Regions from separate parts of the Mesorhizobium sp. WSM4841 genome, predicted to be linked through region 3. Evidence: predicted binding sites of a transcription regulator. Region 3 holds the regulator's gene; each other region holds the start of a gene.
What was found. The regulator LexA, encoded in region 3, represses DNA repair genes until DNA is damaged. The targets are predictions, from matches to a motif close to TGTTCNNNNTGTGTTCNG.

Region 1: the regulator LexA is predicted to act here: its motif matches at 2,014-2,031, upstream of parE (DNA topoisomerase IV subunit B).
Region 2: the regulator LexA is predicted to act here: its motif matches at 3,517-3,534, upstream of dinB (DNA polymerase IV).

The regions. Positions count from the first base shown of each region.
Region 1 covers NZ_JBVVQC010000041.1:16,976-24,090, reverse strand. Annotated here, with positions in the region: gene parE (DNA topoisomerase IV subunit B) at 1-1,944, opposite strand, end outside; gene AC0L14_RS31040 (GGDEF domain-containing protein) at 2,204-3,370, shown strand; gene gcvP (aminomethyl-transferring glycine dehydrogenase) at 3,442-6,252, opposite strand; gene gcvH (glycine cleavage system protein GcvH) at 6,270-6,638, opposite strand; gene gcvT (glycine cleavage system aminomethyltransferase GcvT) at 6,647-7,115, opposite strand, start outside.
Region 2 covers NZ_JBVVQC010000018.1:96,682-103,796, forward strand. Annotated here, with positions in the region: gene AC0L14_RS21170 (hypothetical protein) at 74-586, opposite strand; gene AC0L14_RS21175 (XRE family transcriptional regulator) at 1,031-1,735, shown strand; gene AC0L14_RS21180 (hypothetical protein) at 1,787-2,089, opposite strand; gene AC0L14_RS21185 (hypothetical protein) at 2,301-2,669, shown strand; gene AC0L14_RS21190 (GNAT family N-acetyltransferase) at 2,793-3,251, shown strand; gene dinB (DNA polymerase IV) at 3,586-4,827, shown strand; gene AC0L14_RS21200 (DUF2182 domain-containing protein) at 4,954-5,862, opposite strand; gene AC0L14_RS21205 (DUF1326 domain-containing protein) at 5,871-6,503, opposite strand; gene AC0L14_RS21210 (sulfite oxidase) at 6,762-7,115, shown strand, end outside.
Region 3 covers NZ_JBVVQC010000005.1:134,744-141,858, reverse strand. Annotated here, with positions in the region: gene gltX (glutamate--tRNA ligase) at 1-403, opposite strand, end outside; gene AC0L14_RS08040 (ComEC/Rec2 family competence protein) at 506-2,962, shown strand; gene lexA (transcriptional repressor LexA) at 2,956-3,693, opposite strand; gene AC0L14_RS08030 (molybdopterin molybdotransferase MoeA) at 3,798-5,003, opposite strand; gene moaC (cyclic pyranopterin monophosphate synthase MoaC) at 5,006-5,500, opposite strand; gene trpC (indole-3-glycerol phosphate synthase TrpC) at 5,567-6,418, opposite strand; gene trpD (anthranilate phosphoribosyltransferase) at 6,423-7,115, opposite strand, start outside.

The DNA.
Region 1 (7,115 bases), on a different contig from region 3:
CGCCTCGGCGTCGATCACATCGACCCTAAGCAGCGTGCGCTTTCTCGGGTCCATGGTGGTTTCCTTAAGCTGGGCGGCCATCATTTCGCCCAGCCCCTTGAAGCGGCCGATTTCGACCTTGCCGCGCCCGGTGAACTCGGTGCGCAGCAGTTCGTCCTTGTGCGCATCGTCGCGGGCATAGGCGACCTTGCCGCCTTGCCGGATTGAGTAGAGCGGCGGCACCGCCAGATAGAGATGGCCGCCGCGGACCAGGCTCGGCATCTCCTGATAGAAGAAGGTGATCAGCAACGAAGCGATATGGGCGCCGTCGACGTCGGCGTCGGTCATGATGATGACCCGGTCGTAGCGCAGATCCTGATCGCGGTACTTCGACCGTGTGCCACAGCCAAGCGCCTGGATCAGGTCGGAAATCTGCTGGTTACCGGCAAGCTTGTCGTTGCCGGCGCTGGCGACGTTGAGGATTTTGCCGCGCAGCGGCAGCACTGCCTGGCTGGCGCGGTCGCGCGCCTGTTTTGCCGAGCCGCCGGCCGAATCGCCCTCGACGATAAAGAGCTCTGCGCCGGCCGCGGCATTCTGCGTGCAGTCGGCGAGCTTGCCGGGCAGGCGCAGCTTGCGCACCGCGCTCTTGCGCGACACTTCCTTTTCCTGGCGGCGGCGCACCCGTTCGTCGGCACGTGCGATCACCCATTCGAGCAGTTTTGAGGCTTCCTGCGGATTGTCGGCCAGCCAGTGATCGAAGGGGTCGCGGATGGCAGTCTCGACGATCCTGATCGCCTCGATCGTCGCCAGCCTGTCCTTGGTCTGGCCGACGAATTCCGGCTCGCGGATGAACACCGACAGCATGCCCGCCGCCGAGATCATGACGTCTTCCGACGTGACGATCGAAGCGCGCTTGTTGCCGACCAGATCGGCATAGGCGCGCAAGCCGCGCGTCAAAACGTTGCGGAAGCCGGCCTCGTGCGTGCCGCCTTCGCCGGTCGGGATGGTGTTGCAGTAGGAATTGAGGAACCCGTCGCCGCCGAACCAGGTCACCGCCCATTCGAGCGAACCGTGACCGCCTTGCCTGTCGCTTTTGCCGGCAAAAATTTCGCGGGTGACCTGGAATTCGTCGCCGAGCGAGGCTTTCAGATAATCCTTGAGGCCACCGGGAAAATGGAACTCGGCCTTGGCCGGCGTCTTGTCCTTCTCCTTGATCAGCGACGGATCGCAGGTCCAGCGGATCTCGACGCCGCCGAACAGATAGGCCTTCGAGCGCGTCATGCGGTAGAGCCGCGCCGGCTCGAATGCCGCACCCTTGCCGAAGATCTGCTCGTCGGGATGGAAGCGGATCTTGGTGCCGCGCCGGTTGTGTACTTCGCCGAGCTGCTCCAGGCCGGTCACCGGAACGCCGCGCGAAAAACGCTGGCGATAGAGCTGGCGGCCACGCGCGACTTCGACCTCGAGATGGTCCGACAGCGCGTTGACGACGGAGACGCCGACGCCGTGCAGGCCGCCCGAGGTCTCGTAGACCTTGCTGTCGAACTTGCCGCCGGAATGCAGCGTCGTCATGATGACTTCGAGCGCCGGCTTCTTGAATTTCGGATGCGGATCGACCGGAATGCCGCGGCCATTATCGGTGACCGCCAGATATCCGTCGGCAGAAAGCTCGACATCGATGAAGGTTGCGTGGCCGGCGACCGCCTCGTCCATCGAATTGTCGATGACCTCGGCGAACAGATGGTGCATCGCCTTGTCGTCGGTGCCGCCGATATACATGCCGGGTCGCCGCCGCACCGGCTCCAGCCCTTCCAGAACCTCGATGTCGGCGGCACTGTAGCTCTCGCTGCCGTCGCGGGATGCCGGGCGCTTCGCCGCCTGCACCAGCGGATCGGCCGGGCGCGCGGTTGCGCGAACCGGTGGCGGCTGCTTGTCCAAACTGCCGAAAAGATCGTTACTGTCGTCCATGCTGGTCCTGATTCCGATGCTGCGAATCACCACCCGATACTGCCACGCTTTTTGCGGGCAGGCGACGGAGGTTCCTGTTACGTTCGAGGATAGAGCCTCTTACTGCAAAACCATTCGACAACCAAGCGGCGGAAATGGGCATCGACGCTTTGTAAACCTTGTCCGAAGGTTACGTCGAAAGGTTGGCCGAAAAACGGTATCTGCGCACTGCCGCTGGCCTACAATGCAACGGAACTCCTGAAGAGGCTGCTGCTTACGCATGTTGGATTACAGTTCGCTCCTGCTCGCGGCGGCGCTGTCGGGCACGTGCATCAGCATCACCATGTTTGCGATCTGGTTCACCGCGCCACAGGCACGCTCTATGCTGACGGTGGCGTGCGGCATTCTTGTGCTCGTCGTGCATGTGGTCTTGTTCTGGCATTATGCCAGGCATCCCAGCCCGTGGCTTTGCCAGATTGTGCTTGCGCTTCTCAGCCTGGGCTTCCTGACCCTCTGCCTGTCGGCCATGCAGTATCTCGGCGTGCGCGACTACAGGCGCGCCATCTTGCCGACCGTGGCTGCGATGGCGGTTTGCGCAGGCGCGACGTCGCTGGGCCTTGATGGCGTCGGCTTCATCGTAACCTACGCGACGGTAACGGCGCTGCTCTCGCTTATCGGGGTGATGTTCTGGATCAAAGGAGGTCATGATCGCCGGATATTGCTGGTCGTATCGTTCCTGAGCGGCGTCTGTGCGCTGTCCTTCGTGCTTTGCGGCGCGGTCCTGCTGGTCGAGGGCCAATGGGTGCTCGGCGTTGCACCCGACAACTGGGCCGAACGGTTGAATTCCGTCGTGGCGGTCGCCTGCATGACCGGGCTCGGCGCACTGACGCTCTCCCTGCACCACTTGCAGGCGCAGATCGAATTGAAGGCCGAGACCATGACCGACCCATTGACCGGGCTGATGAACCGGCGGGCGTTGACGGCATTCTACGGTGAGCGGGTTTTCGGCCCGTTCATGTCCGTTGCCATGTTCGACCTCGATCATTTCAAAAAAACGAACGACGTATTCGGTCATCCGGTCGGCGATCAGGTCCTGCGCCGCTTCGCCGCTGTCATCAGGAAATATGCCAGGACCGGAGTCGACGCCTTCCGGCTGGGCGGCGAGGAATTCGTCCTCGTCATGTCGCGGATGACTGAAGAGAAGGCTTACGACATTGCAAGCAAGATCAGCGTCGCCTTCGGCACGGAAGTCGTGGCCACCCAGCTTGGTCCGTTGCGCAGCACAGTCAGTGGCGGCATCGGCTTTGGCGGGACGGATGGGGCCAGTCTCGACCATGTGCTGGCCGAAGCCGACGCCGCACTCTATGCGGCAAAGCGCGCCGGGCGAAATCGCGTCGTCGCCCAGAAGACGAGCAAGGCCGACGCGCCGGCCTTGCGTTCTGCCTGATTGAGGCTTCTATCTTCTTGTTAGACCATGATCTTGTCCGAAAACCGGATTCCACTTTTCGGGATCATGGTCTACTCCGCCGCACCCAGATATTCCGACAGCGGCGGGCAGGAGCAGACGAGGTTGCGATCGCCGGCGACATTGTCGATGCGCGACACCGGCGGCCAGTATTTGGCTGATGTGTCGACATCACCGGCGGGGTAGGCCGCCTCCAGGCGCGAATAGGGATGGGTCCACTGGCCGGCCAGTGCCTCGGCCGCTGTATGCGGCGCATTGACCAGCGGATTGTCGGCCAAGGGCCATTCGCCTTTCGCCACCTTGGCTGCCTCGCCCGATATCGCGATCATCGCTTCGCAGAAGCGATCCACCTCGCTCTTGGGCTCGGACTCGGTCGGCTCGACCATCAGCGTACCGGCCACCGGAAACGACATAGTCGGCGCATGGAAACCATAGTCGATCAGCCGCTTGGCGACGTCGTCGACGCTGATGCCGGAGCTCTCCTTCAGCACGCGGGTGTCGAGGATGCACTCATGGGCGATGCGATCGTGCCTGCCCTTGTAGAGGAGCGGGAAGTGCGGTGCGAGCCGCGTCGCCACATAGTTGGCGGAAACGATCGCCGTCTCGGTCGCCTGCTTCAGACCGGAGGCGCTCATCATGCGGATGTACATCCAGGTGATCGGCAGGATCGAAGCGCTGCCGAAGGGTGCGGCCGCCACGGCATGCGCCGAGCCCTCGGTGACATGACCTGGCAGATAGGGCTTCAGGTGGGCCTTGACGCCGATCGGGCCGACGCCCGGACCGCCGCCGCCATGCGGGATGCAGAACGTCTTGTGCAGGTTCATGTGGCAGACATCGGCGCCGATGTCGCCCGGCCGGGCGAGGCCGACCAGCGCGTTGAGATTGGCGCCGTCGAAATAGACCTGGCCGCCATGCTCATGGATAAGGGCGCAGAGGTCGCGCGCGCCTTCCTCGAAGACGCCATGCGTCGAGGGATAGGTGAACATCAGCGCCGCGAGGTTTTGCGCATGCTCGGCCGCCTTGGCACTCATATCGTCCATGTCGATATTGCCATCCTCGGTGCAGCGAACGACGACAACGCTCATGCCGGCCATCGCCGCACTCGCCGGATTGGTGCCATGCGCGGATGACGGAATCAGGCAGACCGTGCGGTGGCCTTCGCCGCGTGAGCGGTGATAGCCGCGAATGGCGAGCAGCCCGGCATACTCGCCCTGGCTGCCGGCATTGGGCTGCAGGGTTACCGCGTCGAAACCGGTTATCTCCGCCAGCCAGCCTTCCAGCTCGTCGATCATCGCGCGGTAGCCGGCCGAATGGCTTGCCGGGGCAAAAGGGTGCAGGTTGGCGATATCAGGCCAGCTTACCGGCATCATCTCGGCGGCGGCGTTGAGCTTCATGGTGCAGGAGCCGAGCGGGATCATGGCGCGGTCAAGCGCCAGGTCCTTGTCGGCCAGCCGACGCAGGAACCGCATCATTTCGGTTTCCGAACGGTTGTCGTGGAAGACGGGCTGCGTGAGAAACTCCTTGCCGCGCGGCTGTCCGGGCATGCTGCTGCCGGCAGCGGCGCCCGCCTTGGCGCCGAACAGCGCCGCGATCGCGTCCAGATCGGCATCGGTCGAGGTCTCATCGAAGCTGATGCCGATGTGGTCGGCGTCGATGACGCGCAGTAATCGGCCGGTCTTTTCAGCAGCGGCGGCGATTGCGCCGGCTTTGCCTTTCACTCCCACCGTCACGGTGTCAAAGCGGCTTGCGCCAAGCACCGAAACGCCTGCTGCCTTGAGACCGGCAGCCAGCCGGTTAGCCAATTCATGGGTTCGGCCGGCAATCGCCTGGAGCCCGGCGGGGCCGTGCCAGATCGCATAGGCCGTCGCCATGTTGGCGAGCAGCGCCTGCGCGGTGCAGATGTTGGATGTCGCCTTGTCGCGGCGGATATGCTGTTCGCGCGTCTGGAGCGCAAGGCGATAGCCGGGGCGGCCCTTGCTGTCGGTCGATTGACCGACAAGGCGGCCGGGCATCAGCCGCGTCAGCCTGTCGGATACGGCGCAATAGGCGGCGTGCGGCCCGCCAAAGCCCATCGGCACGCCGAACCGCTGCATCGGGCCGACGGCGATGTCGGCGCCAAGCCTTGCCGGCGCGTCGGTCAGCGTCAGCCCGAGCGGATCGGCAATGAAGACGACCAGCGCGCCGATGGCACGGGCCTTCTCGATTGCCGCCTTGTGGTCGCCATAGACCCCAAACGTGTCGGGCCAGGAGACCAGCAGAGCGGCGGTATTGTCGTCGATGGTTTCGCCGTCGACCTCGATGCCGAGCGGTTCGGCGCGGGTGCGCACGACGTCGAGCGTCTGCGGATGCGGCGTGCCGGCGAGCGCCACTTTGGTCCGCTTGTCGCGATGATGGCGTAACGCAATGCCGACCGCCTCGGCCACCGCCGTCGCTTCATCGAGCAGCGAGGCAGACGCCACCGGCAGCCCGGTCAGCTCAGTGACCAGCGTCTGGAAATTGAACAGCATTTCGAGCCGGCCTTGGCTGATCTCGGCCTGGTAGGGCGTGTAAGCCGTATACCAGGCCGGATTCTCGAACAGGTTGCGCTGGATGACCGGCGGCACATGGACGCCGTGGTAGCCGGCGCCGATGAAGCTCTTCAGAACTGTATTTTTCGCCATTGTCGCTGAAAGCTCGGCCAGCGCCTCCGCTTCGCTCGCCGGGGCCGGCAAGGCCAGCGGCCGGTCGAGCCGGATCGATTTCGGCACAGCCTGGCTGATCAGCGTCTCAACCGAGGGAACACCAATCGTCGCCAGCATGGCTCTGACGTCATTGAGGCCGGGGCCGATATGGCGGGCCGAGAAGGAGTAGGGTGCTGCAGTCATCTTTCCTGGTCCTTCTATCAACCAATATGGGCTTTGTAGGCGGCCTCATCCAGGAGACCTTCGAGTTGGCTTTCATCGGCCAGCTTCATCTTCCACAGCCAGCCGTCGCTTGTTGCCGCCGAATTGACCAAAGACGGGTCCGACGAGAGCGAGGTGTTGGCCTCGGTGACCTCGCCGTCGACCGGTGCATAGACGTCCGATGCCGCCTTGACGGATTCGACCACCACGGCCGTATCGCCCTTGACCAGTTTTTTCCCAAGCTCCGGCAATTCGACGAAGACGAGATCGCCGAGCTGCTCCTGTGCGTAGTCGGTGATGCCGACGGTGGCGACACCGCCTTCGACGCGGAGCCATTCGTGATCTTCGGTGAAATAGGTTTTTGCCATGAGAAGGTTCATCCTTTGCGGTAGCGATGCGGCGTGAAGGGCAGGGGATTGATATCGACCGGGATTTTCGTCCCGCGAACGTCGGCGAAGAGTTTTGTGCCAGGTTTGGCCAGCGCTGTCAGGACGTAGCCCATGGCGACCGGATGGGTGGCCGAGGGGCCGAAGCCGCCGGAGGTGACGTGGCCGGCGGGATCGCCGTCGGCGTCGAAAAGGGCAGCGCCGGTGCGCACCGGCTGGCGGCCTTCCGGCTTCAGGCCGACGCGTTTCTGCGCCGGGCCGCGCTCCAGGATTGCACGCAATGCGTCGGCGCCGATGAAAGCGCCAGAGGCGCGAACCTCCTTTGGGATCGCCCACATCAGCCCGGCGCTGGCCGGGTCGATCTCAGGCGTGATGTCCAGTCCGTGCAGGCACAGCCCTGCTTCGAGCCGCAGGCTGTCGCGGGCGGCCAGCCCAACCCACATCACGCGCTCGTCCACG
Region 2 (7,115 bases), on a different contig from region 3:
TCCTCGCCCCCACGCAGTGGGGGAGAGGAACCAGGCCGCCGTGCTTGGCGAGAAGAATCTCGACCGATGCCGCTCACGCTGCATCCGCGAGAGCCGTACGGCGATGGTCGCAGAAGCGTGCCGCGTGATAGGCGCAGTAGCTTTTCAGCGGCCGCGTGCGCAGGCCGCAGCACAGCATGTCCAGTGCCGGCCGGCTGCCCGGTGCGTCGTTTTCGGGATCTTCCTCGAGCGTCAGATCGAGCGGCGCGCGGCAGCGGTTGAACAGGCAGTCGATGAAGCGCATGGCCGCGACATGCGGCGGGCGCCCGACGGCTGCAACGGGGCGCGGTGCCGGCACCTTGAGGGCCTCGTGCCCGTGGATCTCGCGCACGAACTGGCGCTGCGGCAGCCAGACCGGCGGCGCCAGCCTGGCCGGGGTGCGGGCGATGCTTTGCAATTCCGTGTCGGTATAGACGGGCATGATGTTGATCCATTGAAAGGTTGCGTAGATGCCGAAGCTGCGTCCCTCTCCCCGTTCACGGGGAGAGGATGCCGGCAGGCAGGTGAGGGGCGGCGCGACGTCGCCGATTGCCTCTCCCCAGGTCATTGCCGGCACTGCCCGAGCAGCCCAGCGATGGTGCCGCCCCGCCTGCCGGCACGGGGAGAGGGACGCAGCTTCGGCGGCCAAGCTTCGCCCCGGCCGCCTCGCTTGTGGCGCCGGAAACCGCCCTGCCCGTGCACCGGTCGAAGACGATGACCGTGCCGTCCTCGGTGCGGATGCACGAAAGGCCGGCATTGCATTTGCGGAAATTCGTGGCCGGAGCCGTGCGGGGAACGGCTCCGGCCGTTCCGGTCGCCGCCGCCGCCGACGGCAGGGCAACCGGAGCCGAGGCGCTAGCCTCGGGCTTCGTCCCGGCCGGGGAGGAGGACAGCCGGGACGGATGGGAAAACAAGATGGGGCGACGTGGCTTGTGCATGGCTGTATATAAGCATAACTCAAAAATTTATGCAAGCCATTCTTTCATGGACGAAACCGATTCTTATGTTTCAGATGGCCGCCATGGCGAAAACCTCATTGTCGATCAAGGTCGGGGCGGCGATCCGCAAGGCGCGCAAGCAGCGCGGCCTGGTGATGCGCCACATTGCCGAGCACAACGACACCGACGTCGCCGCCGTCGGCAATTGGGAAACCGGCCGCAACCTGCCAAAAACCGAGAACCTTTTGAAGACCGCCGCCTTCCTGCGCGTCGACCCGGTGGCGCTCGGCAAGGGCGAGGTCGTCTTCCTCGACGACGCCGACAATGTCGCCGACGCCGAGATCGTCACCGACGCCGCCCCCCTGCCCGCCGGCCCGATGGACATCGAGCTTCTCGGTGCGGCGGTCGGCGGCGACGACGGCGACTTCACCTTCAACGGCGAAGTCGCCGGCTATGTCCAGCGCCCGCCCGGCATCGCCCATTTGCGCAAGGTGTTCGCGCTGCATGTGCTCTCCGACTCGATGGTGCCGCGCTACGAGCCCGGCGAGATGCTCTATTGCGGCGGCCGCGACGCCGTGCCCGGCGACCACGTGGTGATCGAGATGTTCCCCGAGGAACACGAGCGCAACGGCAAGGCTTTCATCAAAAAACTGGTTAAGCGCACCGCCGCCGAGCTGGTCGTCGAGCAGTACAATCCGCCGAAGACGCTGACCTTCAACCGCTATGCGATCAAGCACGTCTGGCGCGTCATCCCGCTCAAGGAACTGCTGGGGTACTAGGGCGGCGGCAGGCACTATCCCCCCCTTGCGGGGGAGATGGCGTTTCTTCCATCAAGCCCGCCTGGATCTCTCCAGCGGAATCTCGCGCTCGCCAAGCATCCGCGCTTCGGCGCGGCGCTGCTGCTGCTCGTCGATGAACGCCGCCTGGATCGAGATCGCCGCGCCCGGCAGCCCGTCGGCGCGGCAGGCCGAGCAGCGAAGGCGCCCCGAAAGCGCCGCCAGCGGCGTCTGCGCGGTCACCCCGAAGCGCTTCAGCTCCGCCGGCTTCCACCATCTGTTGCGGCCGCAATCGATACACTCGACCGCGATCGAGACGACCTCGGCGATCGTCGCTTCCTTGCCCGGCAATGCCATCGTCCCTAGTGCCTCAGTTCCTGTTTTGTTCACATCATTAGGGGTTTTTCCCGAAGAGTCGAGTCAGTTCCGCTCACACCGTGCAAAAGTTTAACTTGTGTCAATTTTTGAGTTATGCTTATATATCGGATCGACTGATAACGCCGCCGCGGACGATCAGATAGGCGGCAGGGCCGGGCCTCCGTCGCGGCCGCCAATCAAGGAGACGAAGATGGACGCCCTCTCCGCCCAGTTCGCCCGCGATTGCGGCTATACTGGCGACAGCCCGGCCATGCTGGCGTCCTTCGCCGCCATCCGCCACGACGGCATAGGCAAGGGCCGTCTGGGCCATGACCAGCGCAAAGCGATCGTCGACCGGCTGAAGCATGGCGAGGCGCTGTTCCTGGCGGCGATCCGCCCGGCGCAGTCGGCCGAGGAGGCGCTCGAGGACGCCGCCCGCTTCATTGCGCTGTTCCGCAACATGCCGCGCTGGCGCCAGGAAAGGCGCGGCGCCGATCTCGCCCGCGCCAGGCAGCAGCGGCTCCTGGCGCGCTTCTTCCGCCGCTACGGCCACCGCCTCTGGGCACGGCAGGCGGCGTAAGCTGGAGGTCGCAGACGCCATCAGCCGCGAATGCCTGGCGCCGGTCGCCCGCACCGCGACGCGCCTGTCGCGCATAGCTGGACCGCACTTGCCGTCACCAAATCCACACCGTATGTCCACTCGATGAGCGAGATCAAATTCCGTCGCGCGCAAGCGCACGATCTGCCGGCGATTGTCGCACTGCTTGCCGACGATGCGCTCGGTGCTGGTCGGGAGGACCCGTCGACGCCGCTCGCGCCGTCCTACCTCGATGCGTTCCGAGCAATCGAAGCCGATCCCAACCAGCTGCTAGCGGTGGCCGTCGAAGCCGGACAAGTGGTCGGAACCCTGCAGCTCAGCTTCATCCCGGGCATTTCGAGGAAAGGCGCCTGGCGCGGCCAGATCGAAGGTGTTCGCGTCGCCCGGCAATGGCGGTCTCGCGGCGTCGGCAAGCAGATGATCGAATGGGCGGTTGAAGAATGCCGTGCACGCAACTGCAGCTTCGTTCAGCTCACGACCGACAAGAGCCGACGGAAGGCGCACGCTTTCTACGAGGGCCTCGGTTTCACCGCCAGCCATCTCGGCTATAAGATGGCGCTGTAGCGCTCGATCGGCTGATTGCCGAAGTCGGCGCTGCCCCTCATCCGCCTGCCGGCACCTTCTCCCCGTATAGTGACGGGGCAAAGGGGGCTGTCCGTAACCCCGGCACTTTCCTGCAACGTTGGTGATTGGCGAAACCATCGATGAGAGCGTCCTTCTCCCCGTCCCTATACGGGGAGAAGTGCCCGGCAGGGCGATGAGGGGCAGCGCAAACCTGAAGCGATTGCCCTCCACCTGCCCTCCACGCTCCTTGACAATCCACCCGCAATGTTCTCTTTATGTTCCATACAAACCTCAAGACATGCGGCGTTCGAACCGCCGCGGGCGAACGGGCCGGATGGAAGCCAACATCCTCCACGCGGATCTGGATGCCTTCTATGCCTCGGTCGAACAGTTGCTCGACCCGGCCCTGCGCGGCAAGCCGATCGCCGTCGGCGGCGGTGTGGTGCTGGCCGCTTCCTACGAGGCCAAGGCCTTTGGCGTGCGTGGCGGCATGCCGGGGCGGCGCGCCCGGGAACTCTGCCCCGGGCTGATTTTCGTCGGCGGCCATTTCAAGGATTATCAGCGGCTCGGCGACGCGGCCATCAAGGTGCTTGGCGATTTCACGCCGATGGTCGAGCGGATCTCCATCGACGAGGCCTTCGCCGACGTCGCCGGCTGCACCCATCTGTTCGGTCCGCCGGCCGAGATCGCCGCAACCATCCGCCGCCGCGTGCGGGCGGAGCTCGGCCTGCCGATCTCGGTCGGCGTGGCGCGCACCAAGCACCTGGCCAAGATCGCCTCGCAAGTGGCCAAGCCCGACGGGCTGGTGGTCGTCGATCCACGCCACGAGTTGGAGTTCCTGCACGATCTGCCGGTCGAGCTGATGTGGGGCGTCGGCCCGGTGACCAGGGAGCGGCTGGCCGGCATCGGCGTCAACACCATCGGCGAACTGGCGAAGACGCCTGGCTGGTCGCTGGAGCGCCTGCTCGGGCCGGCGGCGGGCGAAAAACTCAACGCGCTGGCCTGGAACCGCGATCCGCGCAAGCTCGAGACGCAGCGCCGGGCGCGATCGGCCGGCGCACAATCGGCGCTCGGCAGGAAGCCGGCCGAGGCAAAAATCTTCGTGCCGGCGCTGCTGCATCTGGCCGACAGGGTCGCCACCAGGCTGCGGGCGAAATCGCGGCCCGGCCGCACCGTGACGGTTCGCGTTCGCTTTGCCGATCTGCGCTCGGTGACGCGCTCGATCACGCTCGACCAGCCGATTTCGGCAACCGCGATGCTGGCCGAGATCGCCGAGGCGCTGGTGCGCAAGGTGCTTGCCGATCATCCGCACGAGAAGACCATCTCGCTGCTGGCGATCGCCGTCTCGCATCTGGAAAAGCAACCGGCCCTGCAGCTGGAACTGCCGCTCGGCCTCGACGACGACCGCCGCCGCCCCGGCACCAGGAAGGGCGCGGCGCGCTGGACCGCCGACCGCGCCATCGACAAGATCCGCGACCGCTTCGGCTGGGAGGCGGTCGGCTATGCCTCGGTCGCGCTTGGGCAGTCGCGCTCGGTCCCCGACGCGTTTCGCGAACTGGCCGAAAAGGAATTGTGAGCCGCGATTACTCTTGGTCGCAAATCGCCGGAATGACGTTCTTGGATCCAGTTCGTTGTGCACCGGTTTTTGGCATCAACCGGATAGGGCAGCACCCGCTCGCAAATTTTCTGCGTCTTCTGGTCGTCAGACCAAAAGCGTTGCGCCGCCCCAGGCGATCAGGACGATGCCGGCCGCCCGGCCAACCCGCTGGCCGGCAGGAAACGCCTTTTCTACCAGCACCAGAATGGCGAGCCCGGCAACCCACACCAGGTTCATGATGCCCCCCACGAACAACAACGCCATCAGCATCCAGCAGCATCCGACACAAAACGCCCCGTGCAGTGCGCCCAAACGCAGCGCGCCGAGTGCGTGGGGACGCCAGTGTCGGGCAAGGAACGCCGTCGGTGCCCGGCAATGCGACAGGCAGGCGTTCTTGAGCGGCGAGAGCTGATAGAGGCCCGCGGCGATCAGGACGATGGCTGAAAGCCAGCGGCTTTGTGAGCTCATCAGCGTCGCGGAAGCGAAGGCTTCGCGTTCGAGCAGCCGATGCAACGCGGTCGCCGCAACGGAGAACCCCAGCCAGACCAGGAGGTAGCCTGCCATAAATACGCCGGTGGGCGCGAGCTTGTCCTGGATCTGGCCCTGTGCGAGCGCACGGCGATGCACGCTCGCATAGAGCAGGATGGTCGGCGCCGCGCTCGGCGACATCATGGCGATCATCATGACCCACCACATGGCGATCATCAGCGCCCAGTTCGCGGCCCCCCAGACCCGCGGTTCCGTCGCTGCGGCCATCGCGCTCATGTCCATGCCGGGCATGTCCATGCCAGACATATTCATGCCAGACATATCCATGCCGGGCATATCGGAGGTCACGCCGGCAGTTTGCTGGTGGGGGAACAGCGCGAGCCTCGACATCTCCCACGCATTCATGCCGAGCCCTGCACCGGCGACGATGTAAAGCCAGGCCAGCAGGCACAGCGCCACCACGCCCGCAATCGTGATGACGCGGTCGCGTCTGAGCAGGCGTTCCAGTGGCGACGCGCCGTTCATGCGAGGCGTCAGGCTCGCACCACCCCGTGATTGTTGAGATGCAGCCGCGCGAACTGGCCGTAACTGTCCTTCGTGGTCACCTGAACCGGGCCGCTGGTTGTGCTCGAAGCACTGCCGATCTCGGCGACCGCATATTCGAAGCCGTTCGGCAACACGATCTGCGCGCGCGAGTCCGCACCCGTCACCTTGTTGCGGATCGGTTCGCCGACCGTTTCGATGTAGTCCTTGACGAAGATGCGGCCCCTGCGGCCGTCAATATCGAGGTCGAGATCGATCTTCGTGAACACCGGCTCATTCATTTTTGTCACGGTTGAGGCGTAGACGGCGAACATCGTCGCGAACGGGTCGGTGTCCTGGCCGGTCATGATGCGCAGCAGCGCGTTACGCTGCCGGTCGGTTGCATTCTCGTCGACGAAAGCGATGGCTTCGCCATTGCCTTCGTGGATCGCGCCAGGCCATTTGAAGATCGCGGCGATCCGCAGGCCATCGAGAGCGGTTTCGCCATGATGACCCTCATCGATCTGAATGCCGGCAACGGCATGGCAATGGCCTTTGTCGGGCAACGCATTGAATTGACAGTTGCAGCCATATTCGCAGGTGCAATTGACGAGTTCGCGTCCCTTGATTTCCCAAGACGTCACGCTGTCCTCCCTGATGTCGAAATATTAGACCATCATCATACACCTGGACTCTTCCCTCTCAAAGGCGCACCCTTAAAAATGCGAAACCCAAGCGAGAGTTTCGTCCAATGCTTCACATGCTTGACTTGCGTCGGTGATTGTCTGACCTATCCGGATACTTCCGGCTGGGCAGACCTCATATTGTGTCGCCTATCCGTGATCAGGCTACGGCCTAAGGCACGTTGCAGCCCGTTCCGGATCAACTGGGAGGTAAACAACATGCCTGATTTTCAGCGCAGAGAACTTCTTGTTCAAGGAAGCGCGGCTCTTGCCGCAATTGCTGCTCTCTATACCTCGCGTCGGGCTTACGCTTTTCCAACACGGCCGAGCGAGGAGGTTATTGCGTGGCTGGACCAGCCGACCGAAAATCCCGATCCGGTCGGTATCCAGAAGCAGCTTGTCTGGGAGGATTTGGATAGCTGGATAACTCCAAACCACAAGTTCTTCAGCATCTCGCATTTCAACCGGCCAACGATCGACGAGAAGACATGGTCCATGGAGATCGGAGGCCTGGTCAAGAAGCCCTTGAAATTGACGCTCGCCGACATCAGGGCGCGACCGCGGCAGGAGGTC
Region 3 (7,115 bases):
CCTCGGACGGGTCGCGGTCGCGCCAGCGGCCGTCATAGCGGGGAGGCAAGCCCTTGGCCCGCGCGCTCTCACGCATCGCTTCCAGTTCAGCCGGCGTAGCGTAGCAGTAATAGGCCTTGCCCATGCGCACCAGTTCCTCGGCGACCACGCGGTGGCGCGGCGCGCGCTCGAACTGCGATACCGGCTCGCCGTCCCAGGTGAGGCCGAGCCAGGAGAGTCCGTCGAGGATGGCGGCGGTTGCCGCATCGGTCGAACGCTCACGATCGGTGTCCTCGATGCGCAGCAGCATCGTGCCGCCGGTGTGTTTCGCATACAGCCAGTTGAACAGCGCCGTGCGCGCGCCGCCAATATGCAGGAAGCCGGTGGGCGAGGGGGCGAAACGGGTGACGACCTTGTCGGACATGGAACTCTCAGGCAAGCGCAGGAAGCGGATGTGATTGCGCGGACTTTCGCGCGTCGCGCGTTCATGTAGCATAGGAGGTCAAGGGCGCAAGGGGCAGACCCGATGGCTGGACCAGGCCGCGGCGCGGACAAGAGCGAGGGCACGACCACAAGCGTCAGCGAACGATCGCTGTTTGCCGACGTTCCCCACGCCGAGCCGCTACCCGTTTCGCTGCCTGCGTCGCACCCGGGCATTCAGCCCCTTTCGCCGGACCGCGCCGCGCCAACACCGGCTCCAACACCCGGGCCTGTCATTCGTTTCCGCCGACAGCTTAGCCATCTTTCACCATCCGGTATCCGCAACAGCGTGGCCTCGGCAGCCGGCCTGGAACTAGACCGCGGCGTCGCCTTTCTGCTGGTGCCGGTTTTTCTGGCATGCGGGGTGATCGTCTATTTTTCGCTTGCCGTCGAACCGGACTTTCCGCAGCCTATTGCCGTCGTGGTCCTCACGGCATTGTGTGCGGCAGTGACACGCTCATGGCGCAAAACGCATCTGTGCTTCATGGCAGCGTTGCTGTGCGCACTCGGGCTACTCGCCGCCAAGGTTGAAACCTGGCGCGTGGGAACGCAGATGCTCGGCTCGGAAATCCAGACCCAGCTCACCGGCCGTGTCGTTAGGCTCGATCAGATGGCGAACGGCCGGATCAGGCTGACCATCGACGTGATGTCGACCGCCCGGCCGACACTGCGTTATGCGCCGGAACGTGTCAGGGTTTCGGCACGCAAAATTCCCGCTGAGATGACCGCAGGCTCGGTGGCAACCGGCTATGTGAGGCTTCTGCCTCCGACTGGCCCGGTTAGGCCGGACAGTTATGACTTCTCCTTCGACAGCTATTTCGCCGGTATCGGTGCCAGTGGCTTTTTCCTCGGCAATCCGAAGATCGTCGTTTCCGAAGATGCACCGTTCGCCGCGCGCATTTCTTCCTCGATCGAAAAGGCGCGTGAAACCATCGCCGACCATATCAGGGACAGCATCGGTGGCGCCGAGGGGGAGATTGCCGCCGCGCTGATCGTCGGCGTGCGTGCCGGCATTCCCGAAGAGATAAACGAATCGATGCGGCGCACCGGCATCTACCACATCATCTCGATTTCCGGCCTGCACATGGCGCTTGTCGCCGGCACCATCATGGGATTGCTGCGCGGCGCCTTTGCGCTGGTTCCCGATTTTTCGTCGCGCCGGCCGGTCAAAAAATATGCGGCTGCTGCCGCACTCGTTTCCATCGCTGCCTATCTGATTTTTTCCGGTATCGTGGTCGCGGCTGAACGCAGCTTTATCATGCTGGCGGTAATGCTTGTCGCCGTGCTGTTCGACCGGGCGGCACTCACCATGCGCAATCTGGCGATTTCGGCCATCGCCGTCATCGTCGTGTCGCCGCACGAGGTGGTCGGCCCAAGCTTCCAGATGTCCTTCGCCGCGACCGCTGCTCTCGTGGGCGCCTATGCCGGCTGGTCCGACTATCGTGCCGACAAGGCCACCGCGCCGCCACAGCGACGGTCAACGATCGCTTTCGTCACGCGAAAACTTGCCGCTGGGACAGGTACCATCGCAATGACCTCCATCATTGCCGGCAGCGCCACCGCACTCTTCGCCATCTGGCACTTCCAGCGCGTCTCGCCGCTCAGCCTGTTCGCCAATCTGGCCGTCATGCCGATCGTCACGGTCGTGATGTTCCTGGCCGTCGTCAGCGCCTTGGCAATGCCGTTCGGCTTCGACGGCCCTTTCCTATACATGATGGGCAAGGGGCTGACGGCCATGATTGCAATATCGGGATGGATCTCCGAGCGGTCGCCGGTCGATGCCGTCGGGCTGATCTCGTTGCAGTCGGTTCTGCTGGTGACGGCCGCCCTGGTCATCGCCACGATGGCAACGACATGGTTGCGGCTTGCGGCACTTCCCTTTGCGCTCGCCGGCCTGCTGACGATTTCCGAGACGCGCACCCCCGACGTGCTGATTTCGGAAGATGCGCATCTGGTGGCGCTGCCGATCGGCGGCGGCGAACTTGCCGTCAACCGGGTGCACTCGAACGAATTCACCACCGACAACTGGAAACATGCGCTGGTTTCAGCGACCATTGTCGAGCCGGAGACATTCGAAAAAGGAGACGTGCGGTTCGACATCGTCGACCCGGCCGACCTGCCGCCGGGAGCGCCCTTCTACTGCACTGCCGGCCTGTGCCTCGCCCGGCACCAGTCCGGCGCGATCATCGCGCTCGCCGACGACCGCAAAACCGCACGGCCAGCCTGTGCCTTTGCGGATTTGATCGTCATCGATGATGCCACAGCCTATTATAATCCCTGCCGCAATCCGCTGGTTCTCGTCGTCACCAAACGGCAGCTCGCTCGCATGGGCAGTGCCGCCGTCTTTTTCGATCCGCTATCTGCGACGACGCGCGCAGAAATCCGTTTTGCCGTCAGACAGCCCTATAGGCCTTGGCATGAGCAGCGGAGATTTTCGCGCGAGGCGAGGGGCCTGCCGCCATACCGCAGGGCCGAGAAACCCAAAAAGCCTGCCGTTCAGTAACGCCGGATCAGTCCGACGAGCTTGCCTTGCACCTTGACCCTGTCCGGCCCGAAGATGCGCGTCTCATAGGCCGGATTGGCGGCTTCCAGTGCGATCGAGGCACCTTTGCGGCGGAACCGCTTCAGCGTCGCTTCCTCGTCGTCGACCAAGGCGACGATGATCTCGCCAGGCTGGGCGGTGTCGGCGTTGCGGATGATGACCGTGTCGCCGTCGAAAATGCCGGCCTCGATCATCGAGTCACCCTTGACCTCCAGCGCGTAGTGCGTGCCGCCGGTGATCATGTCCGGTGGTACCGAAATCGAATGCGTCTGGTGCTGGATGGCGTCGATCGGCACACCGGCAGCGATGCGGCCCATCACCGGTATGGAGATGGTGGCAACGACGTCGTCGTCATTGCCGGCTGCGGGCATGCGCGAAGGCGCCGGCTTGATCTGTCGTCCGAGGCTGCCCTGCCCAAGGCTGCCCTGAATGACGCTTGGCGAGAATTTGCGCGCCGCATTGAGGCCGGGCGCGATCGAATCGGGCAGGCGCAGCACCTCCAGCGCGCGGGCGCGGTTGGGCAGGCGGCGAATGAAACCGCGCTCCTCCAGTGCAGTGATCAGCCGATGGATCCCCGACTTCGAGGCGAGGTCGAGCGCTTCCTTCATCTCGTCGAACGAGGGCGGAATGCCGCTTTCCTTCAGCCGCTCGTGGATGAACATCAGCAGTTCATGTTGTTTGCGTGTCAGCATCGCGACCCCCAACAGAATCAGAAAAACAAACCCAGAACAAACACTATCTGTTCCAGTTGTGTTCCGCAACCGTTTAAAATTTAATGAATGTGTTGACGTTTTGTTCAGCGTAGCATCAGCACGCTGCACGCGGCGCCCGTCGCGGCTGGGGGAGCGAACGGCTCGCGCACGATCAGCCCGTTGGCGTCGGCCAGCATTTTGAGCATCGAGGAATCCTGGATGCCGAACGGGGTCGCCAGCAGCGTGCCGGCTTCTTCGCTAACCACGGCGCGTACATAGTCCTGCCTGAGATCGTTGGCCGGCATGGCGGCGCCGAGCCGCGCCTGACGCATGTCCTGCCGGAAGGCGCGGCCGCCGAGCCGCGCAAGCAGCGGCGTCAGAAAGAGCTGCGTGCAGACCAGGCTCGCCACCGGATTGCCAGGCAGGCCGATGCAGCGGATGTCACCCAGCCGCCCGAACATCAGCGGCTTGCCGGGCCGCATGGCGATTTTCCAGAAATCGAGCGTCATGCCTTCACCGGTCAGCACGTCATGGACCAGGTCATGGTCGCCGACCGAGGCGCCGCCCAGCGTGACGATGACGTCGGCGCCTGCGTCGACCGCTTGTTTCACCAGCGTGGCGATCGCCTCCTTGCGGTCGGGGGCGATGCCGAGATCGAGCGCGCTGGCGCCGACCGAGCGGGCCGCGGCGGCGACGCCATAGGCATTGGACGAGATGATCTGGTCGGGGCCAAGGTCGCTGCCCGGCGGCAGCAATTCGTCGCCGGTGGCGATGATGGCGACCAACGGCCGTTTCACCACGCTGACCTGCGGGTGGTTGGCCGACGCCGCCAGCGACAATGCCGCCGGATCAAGCGGGCGGCCTTTCTCCAGCAGGACGTCGCCCTTCGAGAAATCGAGCCCGAGGCGGCGGATGTTGCGGCCTTCAACCGTCGACGCGGTCACTTCGATGCTGCCGCCGCCGAGGTCGCGGACATTCTCCTGGATGACGATGGTGTCCGCGCCTGCAGGAAGCGGCGCGCCGGTGAAGATGCGCACGGCCTGCGCCGGGCCGACTGTTCCGGCAAAGCCGCGTCCGGCCGGCGCCATGCCGATCACCGAAAGTCTTGCGGGCACGGATGCGACATCCTCGGCCCGCACGGCATAGCCGTCCATGGCGGACGCGTTGAACGGCGGCTGGGTGCGGAGCGCCAGGAGCGGCTCCGCCAGCACGCGGTCGGCGGCGTCCATCAGGGCGACGCTTTCAGCCTGCAAGGGCGCAGCATCCTCAAGCAGGCGCTCGAGCGCCTCGGCGACCGGAAGCAGTGCCATTATTAGCCTGCCCCCTTGGCATCCGCCTTGTAGTCGCCGGATTTGCCGCCGGTCTTTTCCGCCAGCCTGATGCCCGAGATCACCATGGCGCGGTCGACCGCCTTGGCCATGTCATAGATGGTCAGGCAGGCGACCGAGACGGCGGTCAGCGCTTCCATCTCGACGCCGGTCTTACCGGTGACGCGGGCCAGCGCCGTGACCTTCAGGCCTGGCAGCGTCGCGTCCGGTTCGATGTCAATGGATACCTTGGTCAACAGCAGCGGATGGCAGAGCGGGATCAGCTCATGCGTCCTCTTGGCCGCCATGATGCCGGCGATGCGCGCCGTGCCCAGCACGTCGCCCTTCTTGGCATCGCCGTCGAGAATCATCTTCAGCGTTTCGGGCCGCATCGAGACAAGACCTTCGGCGATTGCCGTGCGCGTCGTCTCCGCCTTGTCGCCGACATCGACCATATTGGCTTCGCCTTTCGCGCCAAGATGGGTGAGGGCGGCCGTCATCGTCAGGTCACCTTAGCGCGACGTGCGTCCGTCTGGACGCGCAAAGCACGCTCTAACACTTTGAATCTATGCATCGTGCTCTCCGAAAATCGATTCCGATTTTCGGGCCGATGCAATGGCGGGCGCATTGCCCGTCAAAAGCAGGCGCGTCGCAGTGGCCACGTCCTGTTGCCGCATCAGGCTCTCGCCGACGAGGAACGTACCGATGTCGCTCCGTTGCAGCCTGCGGCAGTCTTCGTGCGAGAAAATACCGCTCTCGCTGACCAGCAGGCGGTCTGCCGGCATCATCGTCGCGAGCCGCTCCGAGGTCTCGATGCTGGTTTCGAACGTCCGGAGATTGCGGTTGTTGATGCCGATCAGCCGCGATGACAGTTTCAGCGCGCGTTCCGTCTCAGCCTCGTCATGCACTTCGACCAGCGCGTCCATGCCGAGTTCGAACGCCGTCGTTTCGAGTTCCCTGGCCACGGCGTCATCGACGCTCGCCATGATGATCAGGATGGCGTCAGCGCCCCACGCACGGGCTTCGAATACCTGATAAGGCTCGAACAGAAAATCCTTGCGCAAAGCGGGCAATGTCACGGCGTTGCGCGCATCGGTGAGGAATTCAGGCGCACCCTGGAAGGACGGCGCGTCGGTCAGCACCGAAAGGCAGGCGGCGCCACCTTTCGCATAGGCCCTGGCCAGTGCCGGCGGATCGAAATCGGCACGGATCAGGCCCTTGGACGGGCTGGCCTTCTTGATCTCGGCGATCAGCGCGAAGCTGCCGGATTTGCGCCTGGCTTCAAGAGCCGAGAGAAAGCCGCGCGCTGCGTCGGTGTCCTTCGCCCGCGCCTTGACCTCGGCAAGCGGCACGCGCGCCTTCGCCGCGGCGATCTCGTCGCGCTTGTAGGCTTCGATCTTGCGCAGGATATCAGACACGGCTCTATCCGTTCGAAATCTCGACCAGCCGATCGAGCACTTTCAGCGCCCGGCCACTGTCGATGGCTTGCGCCGCCGTCGCCATGCCGTCGGCAAGCGTCGTCGCCTTGCCCGCCACCACCAGCCCCGCGCCGGCGTTCATCAGCACCGTATCACGAAAGGCGCCGGCAGCGCCGCCCAGCATGTCGCGCAGCGCCTGGGCGTTGTAGGCGGCATCGCCGCCGCGCAACTCGTCCTTGGTGTGCCGCTTCAGCCCAACCGCTTCCGGTGTCAGCGTAAAGGTTCGGATCTCGCCGCCGACCAGTTCGGCCACTTGGGTTTCACCGGTGGTGGTGATCTCGTCATAACCGTCGCCATGGGCGACCCAGGCGTGGTCGGCGCCCAGTGCCTTCAGCGTCTCGGCCACCGGCATGATCCATTCCGGCAAGAAGACGCCGACCATCTGCCGGCTCACACTGGCCGGATTAGAGAGCGGGCCAAGCAGGTTGAAGATGGTGCGGGTGCCGAGCTCGACGCGGATCGGACCGACATGCTTCATCGCCGGATGATGCGCCGGCGCGAACATGAAGCCGACGCCTGCATCGTGGATGCAGTGGCCGATCGTTTCCGGCGGGATATCGATCTTGACGCCGAGCGCGGTCAGCACGTCGGCGGCGCCGGTCTGCGAGGACAGTCCGCGATTGCCGTGCTTGGCCAC